Regions from separate parts of the Neobacillus camarae genome, predicted to be linked through region 3. Evidence: riboswitches for the same ligand, from Rfam matches in the RefSeq annotation. Region 3 holds a riboswitch; each other region holds the start of a gene.
What was found. A riboswitch is a leader RNA that binds a small molecule or an ion and turns the genes downstream of it on or off. The one in region 3 is predicted to bind S-adenosylmethionine.
Positions count from the first base shown of each region.

Region 1: linked by a shared signal. The riboswitch ahead of ACY8D0_RS10915 (LLM class flavin-dependent oxidoreductase) and the one ahead of ACY8D0_RS13895 (O-acetylhomoserine aminocarboxypropyltransferase/cysteine synthase family protein) in region 3 are both predicted to bind S-adenosylmethionine.
Region 2: linked by a shared signal. The riboswitch ahead of ACY8D0_RS16885 (hypothetical protein) and the one ahead of ACY8D0_RS13895 (O-acetylhomoserine aminocarboxypropyltransferase/cysteine synthase family protein) in region 3 are both predicted to bind S-adenosylmethionine.
Region 4: linked by a shared signal. The riboswitch ahead of ACY8D0_RS03090 (peptide ABC transporter substrate-binding protein) and the one ahead of ACY8D0_RS13895 (O-acetylhomoserine aminocarboxypropyltransferase/cysteine synthase family protein) in region 3 are both predicted to bind S-adenosylmethionine.

Region 1 is NZ_JBUCKX010000002.1:665,963-670,175, forward strand. Features, by position in the region: gene ACY8D0_RS10905 (glycoside hydrolase family 27 protein) at 1-198, shown strand, start outside; gene arfA (arabinosylfuranosidase ArfA) at 261-1,772, shown strand; SAM riboswitch class I at 2,093-2,196, shown strand; gene ACY8D0_RS10915 (LLM class flavin-dependent oxidoreductase) at 2,305-3,354, shown strand; gene ACY8D0_RS10920 (ATP-grasp domain-containing protein) at 3,370-4,213, shown strand, end outside.
Region 2 is NZ_JBUCKX010000003.1:343,791-348,003, forward strand. Features, by position in the region: gene ACY8D0_RS16855 (hypothetical protein) at 1-379, opposite strand, end outside; gene ACY8D0_RS16860 (Hsp20/alpha crystallin family protein) at 414-887, opposite strand; gene ACY8D0_RS16865 (hypothetical protein) at 1,067-1,300, shown strand; gene ACY8D0_RS16870 (hypothetical protein) at 1,334-1,594, shown strand; gene ACY8D0_RS16875 (hypothetical protein) at 1,603-1,839, shown strand; gene ACY8D0_RS16880 (hypothetical protein) at 1,867-2,100, shown strand; gene ACY8D0_RS16885 (hypothetical protein) at 2,139-2,462, opposite strand; SAM riboswitch class I at 2,542-2,647, opposite strand; gene ACY8D0_RS16890 (BC1872 family protein) at 2,796-3,119, opposite strand; gene ACY8D0_RS16895 (hemerythrin domain-containing protein) at 3,348-3,866, shown strand; gene yiaA (inner membrane protein YiaA) at 4,113-4,213, shown strand, end outside.
Region 3 is NZ_JBUCKX010000002.1:1,319,347-1,323,559, reverse strand. Features, by position in the region: gene ACY8D0_RS13900 (methionine ABC transporter ATP-binding protein) at 1-975, opposite strand, end outside; SAM riboswitch class I at 1,096-1,200, opposite strand; gene ACY8D0_RS13895 (O-acetylhomoserine aminocarboxypropyltransferase/cysteine synthase family protein) at 1,332-2,648, opposite strand; SAM riboswitch class I at 2,807-2,907, opposite strand; gene ACY8D0_RS13890 (SCP2 sterol-binding domain-containing protein) at 2,987-3,340, opposite strand; gene ACY8D0_RS13885 (nuclease-related domain-containing protein) at 3,533-4,015, shown strand.
Region 4 is NZ_JBUCKX010000001.1:634,086-638,298, reverse strand. Features, by position in the region: gene ACY8D0_RS03090 (peptide ABC transporter substrate-binding protein) at 49-1,677, opposite strand; SAM riboswitch class I at 1,838-1,940, opposite strand; gene ACY8D0_RS03085 (aldo/keto reductase) at 2,097-3,023, opposite strand; gene ACY8D0_RS03080 (multicopper oxidase family protein) at 3,608-4,213, shown strand, end outside.

The sequences.
Region 1 (4,213 bases), 650 kb from region 3:
GAGGATCATACCTTTTTAGCATTATTTAATGTAGGTGAGGAAACGGCCACACTCCATGTTCCACTAGAGCAGCTCCAACTTTTCTCCGGAAAAAAAGTGAGAGATTTGTGGAAACAAGAGGAAATGGGCGAGGTAGAAGATGTGGTGGAGCAAACGTTGCCGCCACACGGCGCTGTGCTATTGAAACTGTATGATTAACAGGATATTTTTTTTACTAAGTTACTAGGCTTATCTATCAGAATAGGAGAGGAAGAATCAACATGTCTGCGACGAAAGCAAAAATGATTTTAGAAAAAGATTTCAAAATCTCGGAGATTGATAACCGTATTTATGGTTCCTTCATTGAACATCTAGGCCGTGCCGTATATGGCGGCATTTATGAGCCGGGGCATCCCCAGGCTGATGAAAATGGCTTCCGGCAGGATGTCATGGAAATGGTCAAGGAACTTCAGGTGCCGTTGATCCGTTACCCTGGCGGCAACTTTGTATCCGGTTACAACTGGGAAGACGGAGTCGGCCCGGTGGAAAACCGCCCGCGCCGTTTGGAACTGGCCTGGCGCACGATTGAAACCAATGAAATTGGCACGAATGAGTTTATGAAATGGGCCAAGCTGGTTAATGCGGATGTGAATATGGCGGTAAACCTTGGAACCCGCGGCATTGATGCGGCCAGAAATCTTGTTGAGTACTGTAATCATCCGGGAGGCTCGTATTATAGTGATCTGCGTATTTCACACGGGGTAAAAGAGCCTCATGGGATCAAGACTTGGTGTCTGGGCAATGAAATGGATGGGCCATGGCAGATTGGCCACAAGAATGCGGTCGAGTATGGACGGATTGCCCAAGAAGCCGCAAAAGTCATGAAGTGGGTCGACCCGACGATTGAGCTGGTTGCCTGCGGAAGCTCAAGCCGGACGATGAATACATTTGCAGATTGGGAAGCCACTGTGCTGGACCATACGTACAATCATGTAGAGTACATATCGCTTCACCAGTATTACGGGAATCGTGAAAATGATATCGCCAACTATCTGGCCCGTTCCCTTGAAATGGATGATTTTATTCGTTCCGTGATTGCGATTGCTGACTATATCAAAGCGAAGAAGCGCGGCAAAAAGAATATTAATCTCGCATTTGATGAATGGAATGTTTGGTATCACAGCCATGAGTCGGACAAGAAGATTGAACCTTGGAGCATCGCCCCTCCACAGCTTGAAGATATTTATACTTTTGAAGACGCCTTATTGGTGGGCTGCATGCTGATTACCCTGTTGAAGCATGCGGACCGGGTGAAGATTGCCTGCCTCGCCCAATTAGTGAACGTCATTGCCCCGATTATGACAGAAAATAACGGAGTCGCATGGAAGCAGACGATTTTTTATCCCTACATGCATGCTTCTGTTTATGGCAGGGGTGTTGCCTTGAATCCGATTATCTCCAGCCCGAAATATGACAGCAAAGATTTCACCGATGTTCCGTACCTGGAGTCCACTGCTGTTTATAATGAGGAACAGGAACAGCTGACCATCTTTGCTGTGAACCGCCACTTGCAAGAAGGTTTAGAGTTAGATGTGGATATCCGCAATTTTGAGGGATATGAAGTCATGGAACATATCGTTCTTGAAAATGCCGACATAAAGTTAACCAACTCAGCCAAAGGAACACCTGTCGCGCCACATTCCAATGGGAATGCCAAGTTGGAAGATGGCAAGGTTTCGGCTGTGCTTCCTAAGTTGTCCTGGAATGTCATTCGCTTGGCAAAAAGGAAATAGAATGACAGGGGGCAGTTCGAAAAAAGGGCCTTAGAAAAGAAAGCTAATAGCTTAGTATTTGAGCTGTTAGCTTCTTTTCTAATTAATTATCATGGACCTCCCTATTTCCCCTAAAGGTCCATTTTCCTTCGGCACGGTCATTAGAGACCCATCCTAAATCCCTTGATGACCCTTTTTGCTTTGGTACGGTCAATAGGGTTAAGTGGCAAAAAATCATGAAAACCATAGATACTTAGAGTATAGAAATATTTGATTGACAATTTGGTGAATTTGAACTATTATCGCATTATAATAATTAACAAGTTGAATGTACATTTTTCTTCTTATCCAGAGAGGTGGAGGGACTGGCCCTTTGAAGCCTCGGCAGCAGGTTCTTATGAATACTGTGCCAATTCCATCAAGCACATCGCTTGAAAGATGAGAAGAGGGTTAAAGAACTCTCTTCTTAGGAGGAGAGTTTTTTATTTAAATAAAAATCCAACTTAAATGATAGGAAAACTAGAGTATTAGAACAATAGAGGAGAGAATATAAATGAAATATGGTTTTTGGTTACCGATTTTTGGAGGCTGGCTGCGAAATGTGGAAGACGAAAATATGCCGCCCACCTTTGAATATGCGAAAAACGTCATTCAATCAGCTGAAAAATGGGGATACTCGACAACTCTAATAGCTGAATTATATCTAAATGATATTAAAGGACCGGAACATGATTCTCTTGAAGCTTGGTCCACAGCGGCCGCGCTGGCAGCAGTGACGGAAAAAATTGAAATTATGACGGCAATTCGCCCTGGTTTTCATAACCCCGCTGTTGCCGCAAAAATGGCCGCCAATATTGATCAAATTTCCAACGGCCGTTTTACGCTAAACGTGGTTTCAGCTTGGTGGGCTGAAGAAGCGCGCCAATATGGCGGCATTTTTACGGAACATGATGAGCGATATGCTCGTACCGAAGAGTTTATCGATGTTCTTAAAGGGTTATGGACAGAAGAAACGTTCAATTACACTGGTCAATTTTACGATTTACAAAACACGAAGCTTGCACCGAAACCTGTGCAACGGCCTAACCCGATTCTTTATGCAGGCGGTGAAAGTGAAAAAGGCAAGCAAACCATTGCCGAAAAATGTGATGCCTATGTGATGCACGGTGGAACCGTTGAAGAGATTGATCGAAAAATCACCGATATGAAGGCACGCCGTGAACAAACTGACAATGACCCATTTCGTTCTTTCGGAATGGCCGCTTATGTGATTTGCCGCGATACTGAAGAAGAGGCTCTGGCAGAGCTTGAAAAAATTACGACGGTGAAGGATTCTAGCGGATATGCTGGCTTTAAAGATTTCACGACCAAATCACATTTAGAACAACAAATCCAATTGCAGGATTATTCAGTTTCCAATCGTGGCCTCCGTCCGAATTTAGTAGGAACTCCAGAACAAGTAGCTGAAAGAATTTTACAATACGAGGAAACTGGCTTAGACTTATTGTTATTACAGTTTTCACCACAACTAGAGGAAATGGAACGCTTTGCCAAGCAGGTTATGCCATTAGTGGAACAAAAACGTAGTTTAATAAAGAACTAGGAAGGGGCTGTAAAAATGAGCAAGGTATATGTGATACATGAAAATAGTGAGTGGACCGTCCATTTAACCAAAAGGTTAGAGGAACTGGGTGTTCCTTATGAAGAATGGCATTTAGACGAAGGAACGTTAGATTTATCATCAGAACCACCAGAAGGGATCTTCTATAGCCGGATGAGTGCTTCTTCTCATACACGCGACCATCGTTTTGCAGCGGAATTTACTGGGCAGGTATTGGCTTGGCTTGAAGCGCATGGCCGTACGGTGTTAAATGGAACGAGCGCTCTAAAGCTGGAAGTGAGTAAGGTTTTACAATATTTAGAGTTAAACAAGTATGGAGTTAAGACTCCAAAAACGATTGCGGCGGTTGGAAAACAAAACATTATTAAGGCGGCTGAAAGCTTTGCAGGACAGCCGTTCATTACGAAGCATAACCGTGCCGGAAAAGGCTTAGGTGTTCAATTATTCCAAAGTATCGATGCTTTAAAAGCGTATGTGGAAGGTCCGACTTTCGAAGAACCTGTCGATGGCATTACGCTTATTCAAGAATACATCCAATCTCCTGAAAGTTACATCACTCGTTGTGAGTTTGTAGGCGGAAACTTTGTTTATGCTGTTAAGGTAGATACTTCGGAAGGATTTGAACTTTGCCCAGCGGACGCCTGCCAAATTGGCGACCTGTTCTGCCCGGTAGGAGAAAAAGTCGAAGAGAAGCCTAAGTTCCAAATCATTGAAGGTTTTGAGGACGAAATTCTAGAAAAATATAAAGAGGTTTTAGCGGGAAATCAGATTCATGTGGCTGGAATTGAATTTATCAGAAATGCAGATGGCGAAATTTTCACGTACGATATCAATACCAACA
Region 2 (4,213 bases), on a different contig from region 3:
GCAATAAAAAGTTAGTCTCTAAAGCGGCAATTTTTGCACGGATGGCAGATTGTTCGGCCTCATCACGATGCTCCTCACGATTGGACGGATTTTCGTTCCGGGAAAGTGGAATGACCTTGATTTGCCGGACAACCTGTTCCAGGTGATTCACTTTCCGAAGCAAATGTTCATACTCCTTATTCCCAGTCAGCGTTTCATGGCCGGTTGGAGCCTGCCGCTTCTCCTCCTCTTGCCGGCTCAGCTTAAGCAACAAGGGCCGGGCCTGTTTTTCAAATTGGAGCAACTGCTTGACTTGGACCTCCAGTGTGTTCATTCTTGAATTTTCCCGTTGCTCCGGATTGGTTTCATTGGTTTGCTTAAAAAATTTTTTCATATCCATTCCCGATCTCCGTCCCTCATTATTTTATGGGACCTTACTCAATATTTACATATTCCTCGTTTTTAAATTCCCGTTTATAGGAAATGAAAAGCAGGCCATTTTGGAATTTTGCCTGCATTTGGTTCGAATAGACCGGCTCCGGCAACTCAATGGCGCGCTGAAAATCACCCAAATGTCTTTCCTGAAGGATTGGCGTACCTGCATTCATCTGGCGGCTGGAACCTCTTAAATAAAGCTTGGTTCCTGACAATGACAATTGCAAATTCTCTTTGCGATAACCTGCCAAATCACAAACAATAAGGACCTCGTCTTCCGTCAAGTAGATATCGGTTGGAGGAAAGCTTCCGTCCTGGCCGGCTTGGCGTTGGGAACCCTGTGACGGTGTGGCATCTGAAGCTTCTTTTATAAAATCGTTCACAGAGGCCTGCTCAAAGATACTGTTCCAGAAGTCACCTGTCTGGTACTTTTTTGCCAATTCCAGCCATTCCATAAGGTGCTTCATGTCCATGATGGATTCCCCCCTCTGCAACCAGACAAAGCTCGTACTCATAAAGTCTATTATTACATCATATTTGTTCTTCTAGAAAAAAATTCATGTGTTTCCGGTCGGACTTCCTCTCGGTTTCTTAACATAAATCATTTGCCAGCCGCATAGTCTGTAAAAACAGGCTCGGAAGGATTGGATGGATGATGATTTTTTTGCCTTCAAATATCACTATTAAAGGACTGAAGCTGAATAATATCGACCACTTAAGTTCAATGTCTTTTTCTTCAACCATTAAAATCAACCGGAGTGTTTCTGCTAAGAAAAACCAAGGATTTGGCCAGCAGCTCGCCGACAAAACCTTAAGGGCTTTCTCCATCCACTCCACGGTGGACAACGATGCCCAGGATGTTTATTCTGTTAAAAAAAATTTGTAAGTTGATTGGCGCCAGAGATGAAGGAGGAATTACATGACCGGACCCGTTCCCTACATTAACATCAATATCAACATTATCAAGGTCAACTCATTTGAGAACGCTTCGGCCATTAATGTGGGCCAAAACCTGTTGGCGGAGTGGCATAATTCAGACAAGAAGAACCAAGGATTTGGCCAGAATATGGGCGATGGAAGCCATTTTCTCGGGACACGCAGCGGTGTCGATGACCGAGACCAAATCGATTCCGCTTCTTCTTTCGCTTCGTCTCCTATACCGATTATACCGATTCCTTGAGGGGTGACATGATGCTGTTTGCACCGGTATCGCTTACGATTTTGGGGTTTAAAGTGAATGCGATAGACCATGGAGCCGTGGTGAATTTAGGCCCCAGCCAGCACATTGATTTGTTTGTATCCTATAAAAGGAACCAAGGGATTGGGGAGCAAAACGGCGACTTGTCTCCGAACCTATTATCTCTTTCCGGCGTGTCGGATATGGATTTGATTGACAGCCCTACCGTAAAGAACAGCATAATATGATGCATCATAAAAGGGGTGAATCAGTTGATTTTTATTACACCAATGGCGATCAATCTGCTGGGATTTAAAATTAACACGATGGACAACGGTTCCGTGACAAACATGGGTCCGATGCAACTCGTGGACCAATTTATTTCGTACAAACGAAATCAGGCATTTGGGGAGCAAAATGGCGACCTGTCCCCGATTAATGTCCCAACTGCTTTCGTGTTTGATCCTGACGGGACAGACAGCAATACCATTAAAAATAGTGTTATATAGAAGGATGCAGGTCTGAATCAGGCCTGCATGCTTTGTTTTTATAACACATAGTCAATATAATTTCCATGGCCCCTTTCAATCGAGAGCCCTTGGTCCTCTAGTTCCTTCCAAATTCGATGGTCCAGTGCAAAGGCCCCCATTTGCTGCAAGGCAGCAATTTCCTCGTCAGGAAGCGGAATATAATAATCCTCGTCATCAGTACTGATAATTATTTCATATTTTTTTAGTTTTAGAACCATCACTTCAAACTTTTCATCCCATTCTTTCAGTTGACCCTCGACGCAATTGGCGACATGCAGCAGAAACCGTTCTGGATTATAATTTTTAGACATTAACCCCCGGGCAAATCCACTAATGTTCATGAGTTCCACTTCTCCTTTTTATTTTCAACAGTAAAATAAAACAAACCCTCCTACGATGGATGCAAAAGGGGTTTTGGCCGTTTTATCATCCAAAGCTGCAAGCTTTGCTGGTGGGAGCACCTTGCATTTTGTGCAGGTTGCTGTGGCATCATCGAACCAGTTCTCTCAGCCACTCTAGATAACTATTTAATTAGTATTATTTTACTATAAAAATTAGAGATTTAACAATAACTTTGACATAAGATTTCGTGACCGGCTGCTCTTTCCTGTTTTTAGAATAAAACAAAAAACGGCTGCCTTTTAAGCACGACAGCCAAGAATTAGATTTAAGTTTTAGCACATCTTCCGCCATACGTTGGCACCAAAGCCCAACGAATTCCGTTCGATGAGAGAATAGGCGGCATTGGTAATCGCTTGTTCCAATGTATTGCCGGTGGCACAAATATCATTGAAACACACCCTTGATGGCCCATTGATTTTATAGGAGTATCCCAACGCTTCCAATTTATCGACAATCATCATAGCGTGAGCCAGGTTATGCTCTGGCTGGAACTCGGAATCATGGATGAATGTCCCCGTTTCATAATCATACCAGCGATCCCATCTGTTTAATTTCCAACCCAATATTCGTCTTGCAATCGCATCAATTTTCACCATATCCTTCTCCCTTTCGTTTCATCCATTGTGTTATATAACAATTTAAATTATTTATATGAATTATATAACAGAAAAAAATTAATTTCCAGCCATTTTTTTGAAAAATTCAATAAAAAAATTTATGTTCGCTATTCCTTGTAAAATTGTTTTATTAGTGATTTAGGTCACAATAAATTAGCCACGTTTTTTATATAGTTATAGTAGTAATTTCGAAAGGGGATTTTTCCAATGCAAGGATGTCACAGCGGATTATTCTGTAACAGCCCGGTCACACTGTCAGAGGGCTTAAATAAATTAGTGAGCGAACATACTCCATTACGGAGCAGCCTAGAAGCATTATTTACGTTATGTAATCAAGTTGAACAAGAGCCACATGGAAATGCCTTTGCGGAACTCGTTCCCGCAGTACAACATTTTTTTACAGACCTTGAATTCCATTCCGAACGTGAGGAAGACATTTTGTTCCGGATGATGGAAGTATATTTCGGCAAAAACGGCGGCCCGATTGCCGTGATGGAGTACGAACACGAACAGGCGAGAGGGTATATTCAAGAGTTTCTAAAAAGTGCCGAAACCCCAGCAGCACTGACTGTTGAAGAACAGATTAATAATTCCAGTTTGATCAAAGGTGCCTACGAAACACTCTTAAGCCACTTCGCCAAAGAAGAACAAGTCCTATATCCAATGGCCGAGCGGATGCTAACCGACGAGGAAAAAGAAGCCCTAAACCAAAAAGTTTCGGAATAACGCTACCCTATTTAACAGCCCAATCTATTAAAAGATTGGGTTGTTTGTGTAATTTGTAACTTTAACACTAGTACGGATCGGGCGCCTTTTTAAAGTTTCCCGATCAGTACTGAAAAATTGCAATTGGAATTTATGCAAAATTCTCTATCCTTTGTAAGAAATTTCTATATAATAGATTTAGACAGGAGCACAACAGCGTAACTGTGGTGCTCTTTATAGATAAAAAAACAAAGGGGGAACATTCGAATGTCAAACGAAAATGAGGTTTTATTCGATAAAGGAAAAAATAATTCAAAAATGAAAGTGGAAAGAAAAGAGGGAGAGCCGACACCCGCTTTCAAAGGTGC
Region 3 (4,213 bases):
AATCGCTTTATTGACTTCCACTGAATCCCCATCAAGGTGAATGAACAACGTCCCGTAAGAACCGCTGCGGGTTTGTGAAATCTTCCCTTGGAGAATGTTGGCTGTTACATCATGGTGTCTAATTAAATTAGTAATCAACGGCTGTTCTGCGGATTCTCCGATAAAAGTCAGCTGTACCACTTGCCCCGATTGATAACGCTCCAGCAAATGTTCCGCTGTTTCCGTCGTATCTTCCGGCTCGGTCACCTGTTTCACAAAGCGCTTGGTAATCGGCTGTTGCGGATTTTTAAACACATCCAATACTGACCCAAGCTCCACGACTTTTCCGCTTTCCATCACGGCCACCCGGTGGCAAATCTTACGAATAACATGCATTTCGTGGGTGATCAGCACGATGGTCAGCCCAAGCCGCTTATTAATATCAACCAATAAATCCAAAATAGAGTCGGTTGTTTGCGGATCAAGCGCAGAAGTTGCTTCATCACAAAGCAGCACTTTAGGGTTGTTGGCCAGAGCCCTGGCAATTCCGACCCTTTGTTTTTGTCCGCCGCTCAACTGTGAAGGGTATGCATTTTCCCTTCCTTCAAGACCCACCAGCTTAATTAGCTCTGCAACCCGCTGCTTTCTTTGAGGTCCGCTTACGCCGGCAATTTCAAGCGGAAAAGCAATGTTATCACTAACCGTCCTTGACCAGAGTAAATTAAAGTGTTGGAAAATCATGCTGATTTCCTGGCGGGCTTTTCTGAGCTCGCTGCCCTTTATTTTAGATATTTCCCGACCTGCCACAGTTACGGTTCCGTCGGTTGGCAGTTCAAGTCCGTTCAGCATACGTATCAGGGTACTTTTCCCTGCACCACTGTATCCAATAATTCCGAAAATTTCCCCCTCTTGAATTTCCAGATCTACATGGTTGACCGCCGTTAAATCCTTCTGTTTGGAGGGGAAAATTTTACTGACGTTTTTGATGGATATCATTCAATCACCTACTTTTTTACCGATATCATAAATATAGGGTTTGACATTAGAAGATGCTTTATTAGAAAAATAAAATAGCCTTTCTGCGCAGGCAGAAAGGCATCAAAAAACTAGTCCTTTCTCCCATCTCTCAAAGCAAGCGCTTTGTGTGAATTGGCACCATTTCAATAAATTGACGGTTGCCGGGCTTCATCGGGCACATCCCTCCACCTCTCTAGATAAGAGCATATAGCAAATCCTATATTTATATAATTTAAATTTATTTCTGAAATTTAATACAAATGCAATGCTACCACTGAAAAAAGCAGATGTCAACGAAAAATTCCTATCTTTATTCCGATTTCCGACTGGTAAAATTAAGCATTTGCCTTCAAGGAAAATAGACCGGTTGCCGTTTCAATGGCTTGTTCTAAATCTTCAATCAGATCCGCCGCATTTTCAATTCCAACCGATAATCGGATTAAGTCCTCTGAAACTCCGGCCGCTTTTAGGCCTTCGGCATCCAATTGCTGATGAGTGGTGCTTGCCGGGTGGATGATTAAGCTCTTGGCATCGCCGACATTGGCCACATGCGCCCATAAGGAAAGAGAATTGATCAGCTTGGCTCCGGCTTCCTTTCCGCCCTTGATGCCAAAAACAACCATCGAGCCGGCCCCTTTAGGCAAGTACTTTTCCGATAATTCATGGTCTGGATGCGATGGATGTCCCGGGTAAGATACCCAATCAACAGCCGGGTGATTTAATAAATAATCGACGAGTTGTTTCGTGTTCGCCACATGTTCCTTCATCCTTACATGCAGGGTTTCCAGGCCAAGGGTGAATAAGAAGGCATTCTGCGGGCTTAATGCCGGTCCGAGGTCACGCAGCAGTTGAACACGGGCTTTGACGATATAGGCTGCCGCACCTAAAGCTTCAGCGTACACTAAGCCATGATAGCTGTCATCTGGAGTGGTGAAGCCTGGGAACCGTGGCGAATTCCAATCAAACTTACCGCCATCGACAATAATGCCGCCTGTGGTCGTGCCGTTCCCCAACAGCCATTTAGTAGCAGAGTGAACCACAATGTCGGCACCATGCTCTATAGGCCGGCACAGGTATGAAGTAGCGAACGTGTTATCGATAATCAGCGGTACCCCAGCCTCATGGGCAATTTCAGCCACTTTTTCGATATCCAACACGCGCAGGCTCGGATTTCCGATCGTTTCGGCAAAAATGGCTTTTGTTTTGTCCGTAATCGCTTCCCGAAAGTTTTCCGGATTTTCCCCGTCAACAAATTTTACCTTAATTCCGTATTTAGGCAGCGTCACGGCAAATAAATTATAGGTCCCGCCGTATAGATTGGCCGCTGAGACAATTTCATCTCCTGCTTCGGCGATGTTTAAAATGGCCAAAGTGATTGCCGCCATTCCGCTGGCGACAGCTAATGCACCCACTCCGCCCTCGAGTAAAGCAACTCGGTCTTCAAAAACGGTTGTCGTCGGATTATGAATCCGCGTGTATATGTAACCAGGTTCCGCCAAGCTGAACAGGTTTGCTGCGTGTTCTGTATTTTTGAATTGGTAGGCATTGTTTTGATAGATTGGAACGGCCCGCGCCCCCGTTACTGGATCCGGTGCTAAGCCCCCATGAACACTCAATGTTTCCAACCGATACTTCTTTTGATTTTCTCCCACGTTTCTCGCTCCTCTCTTTGGCTAAAAAGCTTTTTTTATAAAGAAAACTCGCCGACTGGCAAGCCCTTAGGCGAAGACAGAGGCGTATTCCCGATAGGAAAAGTTTAAATTTTCCTACCGGCAAAAAAACCCCCGCTTCAAAGAAGAGGGGTTGTCTCTTCTTATCTTTCAGAGCATGTGCTCTGCTGGAATTAGCACCGTGTATCTACCGGTTGCCGGGCATCGCTGGGCCAGGTCCCTCCGCCTCTCTTGATAAGAATGATGTATTAGAATGTCATAATCTCTTGAATGTTTAAAATTATCTTACATGATGTTCAATTCCGAGTCAATACCTATGATTAAATTATTTTGGCTAGTTGCGGGTCTGCTTTTACTAAATAAAAAAGTGATTCCAGCATTAAGGTTGCGCGCAACGGGGCTGTCACTTTTAATGCACCATTTTTTTGGAGAATTCGCAGTTTTTCTTTTCCTTCCAACATTAGTGTGATGGCTGACAGACTGCCGCAAATCGTAACTTTCTGTAGTCGGCTGTCTTTTTCAGCCGCAATGGAGATTTCCCCGTTTTTTATTTTTAGCATGATGGATTTCTGTTCACAGCTGATATCCAGCTGTATTTCCGCATTGTCAATCAACGGTAATATATCCGCCCTCCCTCTAACGGTTAGTAAAAAGGTGTTAATGGCATCTAACATATTCACCACTCCGATCTTGTCTCTTTAACATTACTATTCAGCAATGGACGGGGAATTCCTGTTAAAAAGACTCGACAATTATTGGAGGCGGCTCGCAGGAAATGTCGGATTCGGAAAACTTTCATATTTGTATCGGGAAATTATGAGGCTTTTCTGTAAAATGTATTTAGTATATGTTATAGGAGGCGAAGAATGGAGACATTTATGAAACCGAGGCCCTTTCCGAAAGAATTAAAAATTCTTAGGTCTCTGAATTCCCGAATGGTTTTACCGGAAAAAGAACGCAAACGTTATGTCAATTTACAGAAGGGGTATGAAGGGGAGGTGATGTTTGATGCTAGAGCCGAAGAGTTTACAAAAGATAGATATATCCTGAATGATTTGCTGCTGGAAACAAATAATACTTCATTTCAGATAGATTCTACTTTTATTACTCAACGGGCGATATCGTTTTATGAAGTTAAAAATTATGAAGGGGAATATTTATATGATCCCAAAACAGACAGATTCACCTCACAGTATGATCATGATATAACCAATCCCCTGCATCAATCCGGCCGTAGTGAGATTTTGCTCCGACAGCTCCTTCACAGTAAAGGCTACAAAGTGCCGATTCATTACTACATTATCTTCATTAACCCCGAGTTTTACTCTTTATCTTCCGAAGCCACATGAATCGATTATTCTTCTTACCCAGATAAACACTTTCTTCCGTAAGCTGACTGCCACTCCTTCTACGCTAACTTCTTATGATAAAAAACTGGCTGACCTGTTATTGTCCCTCCATAAAGATGATAATCCGTATTCTCGCTTGTGTCCCTATCATTTTACCCAATTGGAGAAGGGGCCTCTTTGTTTATCTTGTCTATCATT
Region 4 (4,213 bases), on a different contig from region 3:
ATTCAGCGAAACAAAAAAAGTGCAGTTGCCTGCACTTTTTTGTTTCTATTATTCTGAGATTTTTTTAGCAAAACGAAGATCGGGTTCCGATAATTCCGCAAAACGGATTCCTTCAAACTTTTTGCTGACCAATGCATTTTGAGCCGAATAATAAATCGGCAAAATTGGAAGTTCATCCATCAAGATGTCTTCGGCTTGGTGAAGAAGCTTATATCGTTTGGCTTCATCTTGCTCAACGGTAGCCTGTTGAATTAAAGCATCATACTCTGGATTGCTCCAATTTGAGAAATTGTTGGAATCGGTGGAAGTATAATGATGAAGCACGCCAATCGGGTCTAAAAAGTCCCCGACCCAGCCCATCCGTGCTGCTTGGAAGTTCTTTTGCTTAAATGTATCGATAAAGGTCTTCCATTCCTGATTCTCCAGTTTCACTTCGACACCGAGGTTTTGTTTTAACATTTCCTGGAGGGCTTCGACAATTTTCTTGTGATTGTCGGCTGTATTGTATTTAAAGGTAACTGGAGGCAATTCGGTCAAGCCTTCTTCTTCGAGCCCCTCTTTTAATAATTGCTTGGCCTTTTTCGGGTTAAACTGATAATATTTCTCAGCTTCATCACGGAAATCCTTGCCTGAAGCCGTTTTGACACCGTTTGGCACATAACCGAATGCCGGTACTTCGCCTGCTTTTGACACGCTCTCAGTAATGGCTTTACGGTCAATCGCATAGGAGAAGGCTTGCCTGATTTTCTTATTATTAAACGGCTTTTCATTGACATTAAAGGTATACGTATAAACGCTGAATTGCGGATGTGAAACGAATTCCGGCGTGCTCTTTTCCTGCTCAATCGAGTCGATAGGCAACTGTTTGATTAGGTCCAGTTCACCTGTTTTAAACATTTGATAGTAGGTAGTCGCATCTGCTACCATCTTAAAGTGAATGTCATCCATGGTAATTTCTTTGGCATTCCAATAGGTTTGACTCTTAGTAAGCGAAAGCTCTGCATCATGCTTCCATTCTTTGACAGTATAAGCGCCATTCGTGACAATTCCCGCTGCTTCGGCTGCCCAGTTTTTGTCGGCCTCCACCACTTTGGGATTAACCGGCAAATAAGCTTCACTCATCATAATTTTAGGGAAAAATTTTAACGGGTTGCTTAACTCCACTACTAGGGTTTTATCATCTGTAGCTTTAATACCGACATCTTCCACACTGCCTTTTCCAGTATTATAAGCTTCCGCTCCTTTAATATAATACATGGAAGAAGCGTCATAGGCTCCGGTAGTTGGATTCAACACCCGTTTCCATGAATATTCAAAATCTTTTGCGGTCACCGGGTCTCCATTGGACCATTTTGCCCCGTCACGGATGGTAAACGTATAGGTATTTCCATCTTCGGAAGTTTGAATTTTGCTAGCAGCACCTTCCACGATATTACCTTTCTTATCATAGGTGTACAGACCTTCATATAAATGGTCAATGACCCAGAAAGACGTGGTGTCGGATGCAAACGCAGGATCCACGGTATATGGTTCACCTGCAAGGTTTGTCGTGATCTCTTGCTTAATGTTTTTAGCTGCTTTGCCTGATGCCTGTTTGGCCTCTTGTTTCCCGCAGCCTGCAAGTCCGGATACAATCATTAAAATGGCTGCAGCCAATACAATCAAAGCTTTTTTCATGTTGTTACCCCCAGGAAGTAATATTTGTATTAATATTAGAGTCTGAAGAATCAAAATACTATTTATTGAATAATATTTTGATTCTCAGACCTACTAACAAATTAAAAAAATCCTCTCCTTGATAGGAAGAGGATTATCGCACACTAAATAGGTACTTCTCTTCTTATCTATCAGGCGAAACCTGATGGAATTGGCACAGTGTTCAAAAGAACCCGCTGCCGAGACTTCATAGGGCCATTTCCCTCCGTCTCTCTCGATAAGAGATTACAATATGCATTTGTTACAAAAGTAAGAATAATACTTTTCTTAATTACCGTCAATATATTTTTCTAAAAAAATATTCTTGTCCGTAAATTCGCAACATTTCAGTCTTTTGTCCGCAAAAAAAGCAGAAGCAATTCTGCTCCCGCCTTATCAATTTACGGCACCATATTTCCTGCTGCTTTATAAATTTGATACCATTCCTGTCTGGTCAATTTAATTTCTGACCCCTGGCAGGAATCTTTTAATCGCTGCTGTTTCGTTGTGCCAAGGACCACCTGCATGTTGGCCGGATGGCGTGTAATCCATGCGACCGCAATGGCAGTACTGGTGACTCCGTATTTCTCAGCAATCTTGTCTATTGTTTGATTCAATTCCGGAAACTTTTCGAAATCCCCAAGGAATACTCCCTCAAAAAATCCATGCTGGAATGGTGACCAGGATTGGATAGTGATATCATGCAAACGGCAATACTCCAAGATACTGCTGTCGCGGTTAATCGATTGGTCCACCTTCATGTTTAAGGTAATGCCAGAATCAATCATAGGAGTATGGGCGATTCCAAATTGCAGTTGGTTAATCACGAGCTTATAAGGTAAAGCCTTTTGCAGCAGCTCAATTTGAGCGGGATTAAAGTTGGAAACCCCAAAATACTTCACTTTACCGCTTGTATGAAGTTTCTCAAATGCGGCAGCCACTTCTTCTGGTTCCATTAACGGATCGGGGCGGTGCAACAAAAGGATATCAAGATAATCTGTTTTCAGCCGTTTTAAGATTCCGTTAACAGAATTGATAATATGTTCCTCGGAGAAATCAAAGCATCCCAAATCTGGACGAATGCCACATTTACTCTGAAGTATCATTTCATCACGGATTTCAGGATTCATTTGGATGGCTTCAGAAAACAATTCCTCGCATTGGCCCCTTCCATAAATATCGGCATGGTCAAAGAAATTAATTCCTTCATCCATTGCGGTGCGAATCAACTTTTCTGCATCACCTGCGGACAGTTGGTTAATTCGCATATTTCCCATAATAATGTTTGAAGCATTTAACTCGGTGTTGGCAATCTTTATGTATTTCAAGAATATCCTTCCTTTCGAAGAGTTTCTTCCTTAGCTTATCATAATATGATGTCCTGTTTCTGAAAAAATTTTATCACTCACTATTTCCTTACTCAAAAGATAGGGAGCGGCGTGGCTATGCAGAGTTCCAGCCTTATGTTAAGCGGGCTTCTCGGCTGGCCTTGCATACTAATCTCATTAATCCTTTGTGCAAGGCTGGAAACACCGTGAAAAGAACATCCTTTGTTCTACGCATTGAAATTGGAGCTATAAGAAGTTTATTTTCATGTACAGCATCAAGGGTTATTTTTGCTAGTTGTTGGGGCGTCATTATCTTTTACTTTTTCAATAGTCTATTCAAGATAGAACGAACGATTTTAATGGATCCCGCTTTGTAAAAAATAGGAGTTTCCTGCTTATCAACTGCACCTATTTTAATAAATTTATACGGTCGTCCTTTACGGGCTTTTCCTGATTTCATACACTATAACGAATGCCATAATAAGGAATGCAGAAAAATTAGCTGCTAATTTTTATCGTTTGCCAATTATTCTACTCAAACCACAGTTCTGCATCTATAAATAATAAACAAGAAGGTGATTTTTTTGGAAGAGAATTATAAATTTCATGAAGAAAGTAGTGATTATGAATATACAGAGTGTTGTGAAACTGATAATATGGTAGACCCATCAATACCTGCTACAATCCCGAAATTTGTTGATGAACTGCCAATTCCAAAGGTTCTAAAACCAGTATCGCGAGGGAATGATTATGATTATTATGAGGTTGAAATGAAATGTACGAAGCATAAATTTCATAAGGACTTCGGAGAAGCCCTAATCTATGGTTATAACGGTAAGTATCCTGGTCCTACTTTTGAAACAATGAAAGGACATGCCGTTAGAGTAAAATGGATTAATAATCTTCCCTTAAAACACTTTTTACCAGTGGATAAAACCTTAGATAGTGCGATTGATGACCCCGAGGTTCGTACAGTCGTGCATCTCCATGGCGCCAATGCAGCCCCTGACAGCGACGGCCACCCTGAGGCCTGGTTTACGCGCCATTTCGAATATAGGGGTCCAAAATATAACAGACAAGTCTATGAATATCCCAATCAACAACAAGCAGCCACACTTTGGTATCATGACCATGCAATGGGAGTGACAAGACTGAATCTTTATGCTGGTCTTGCAGGTTTCTATCTTATT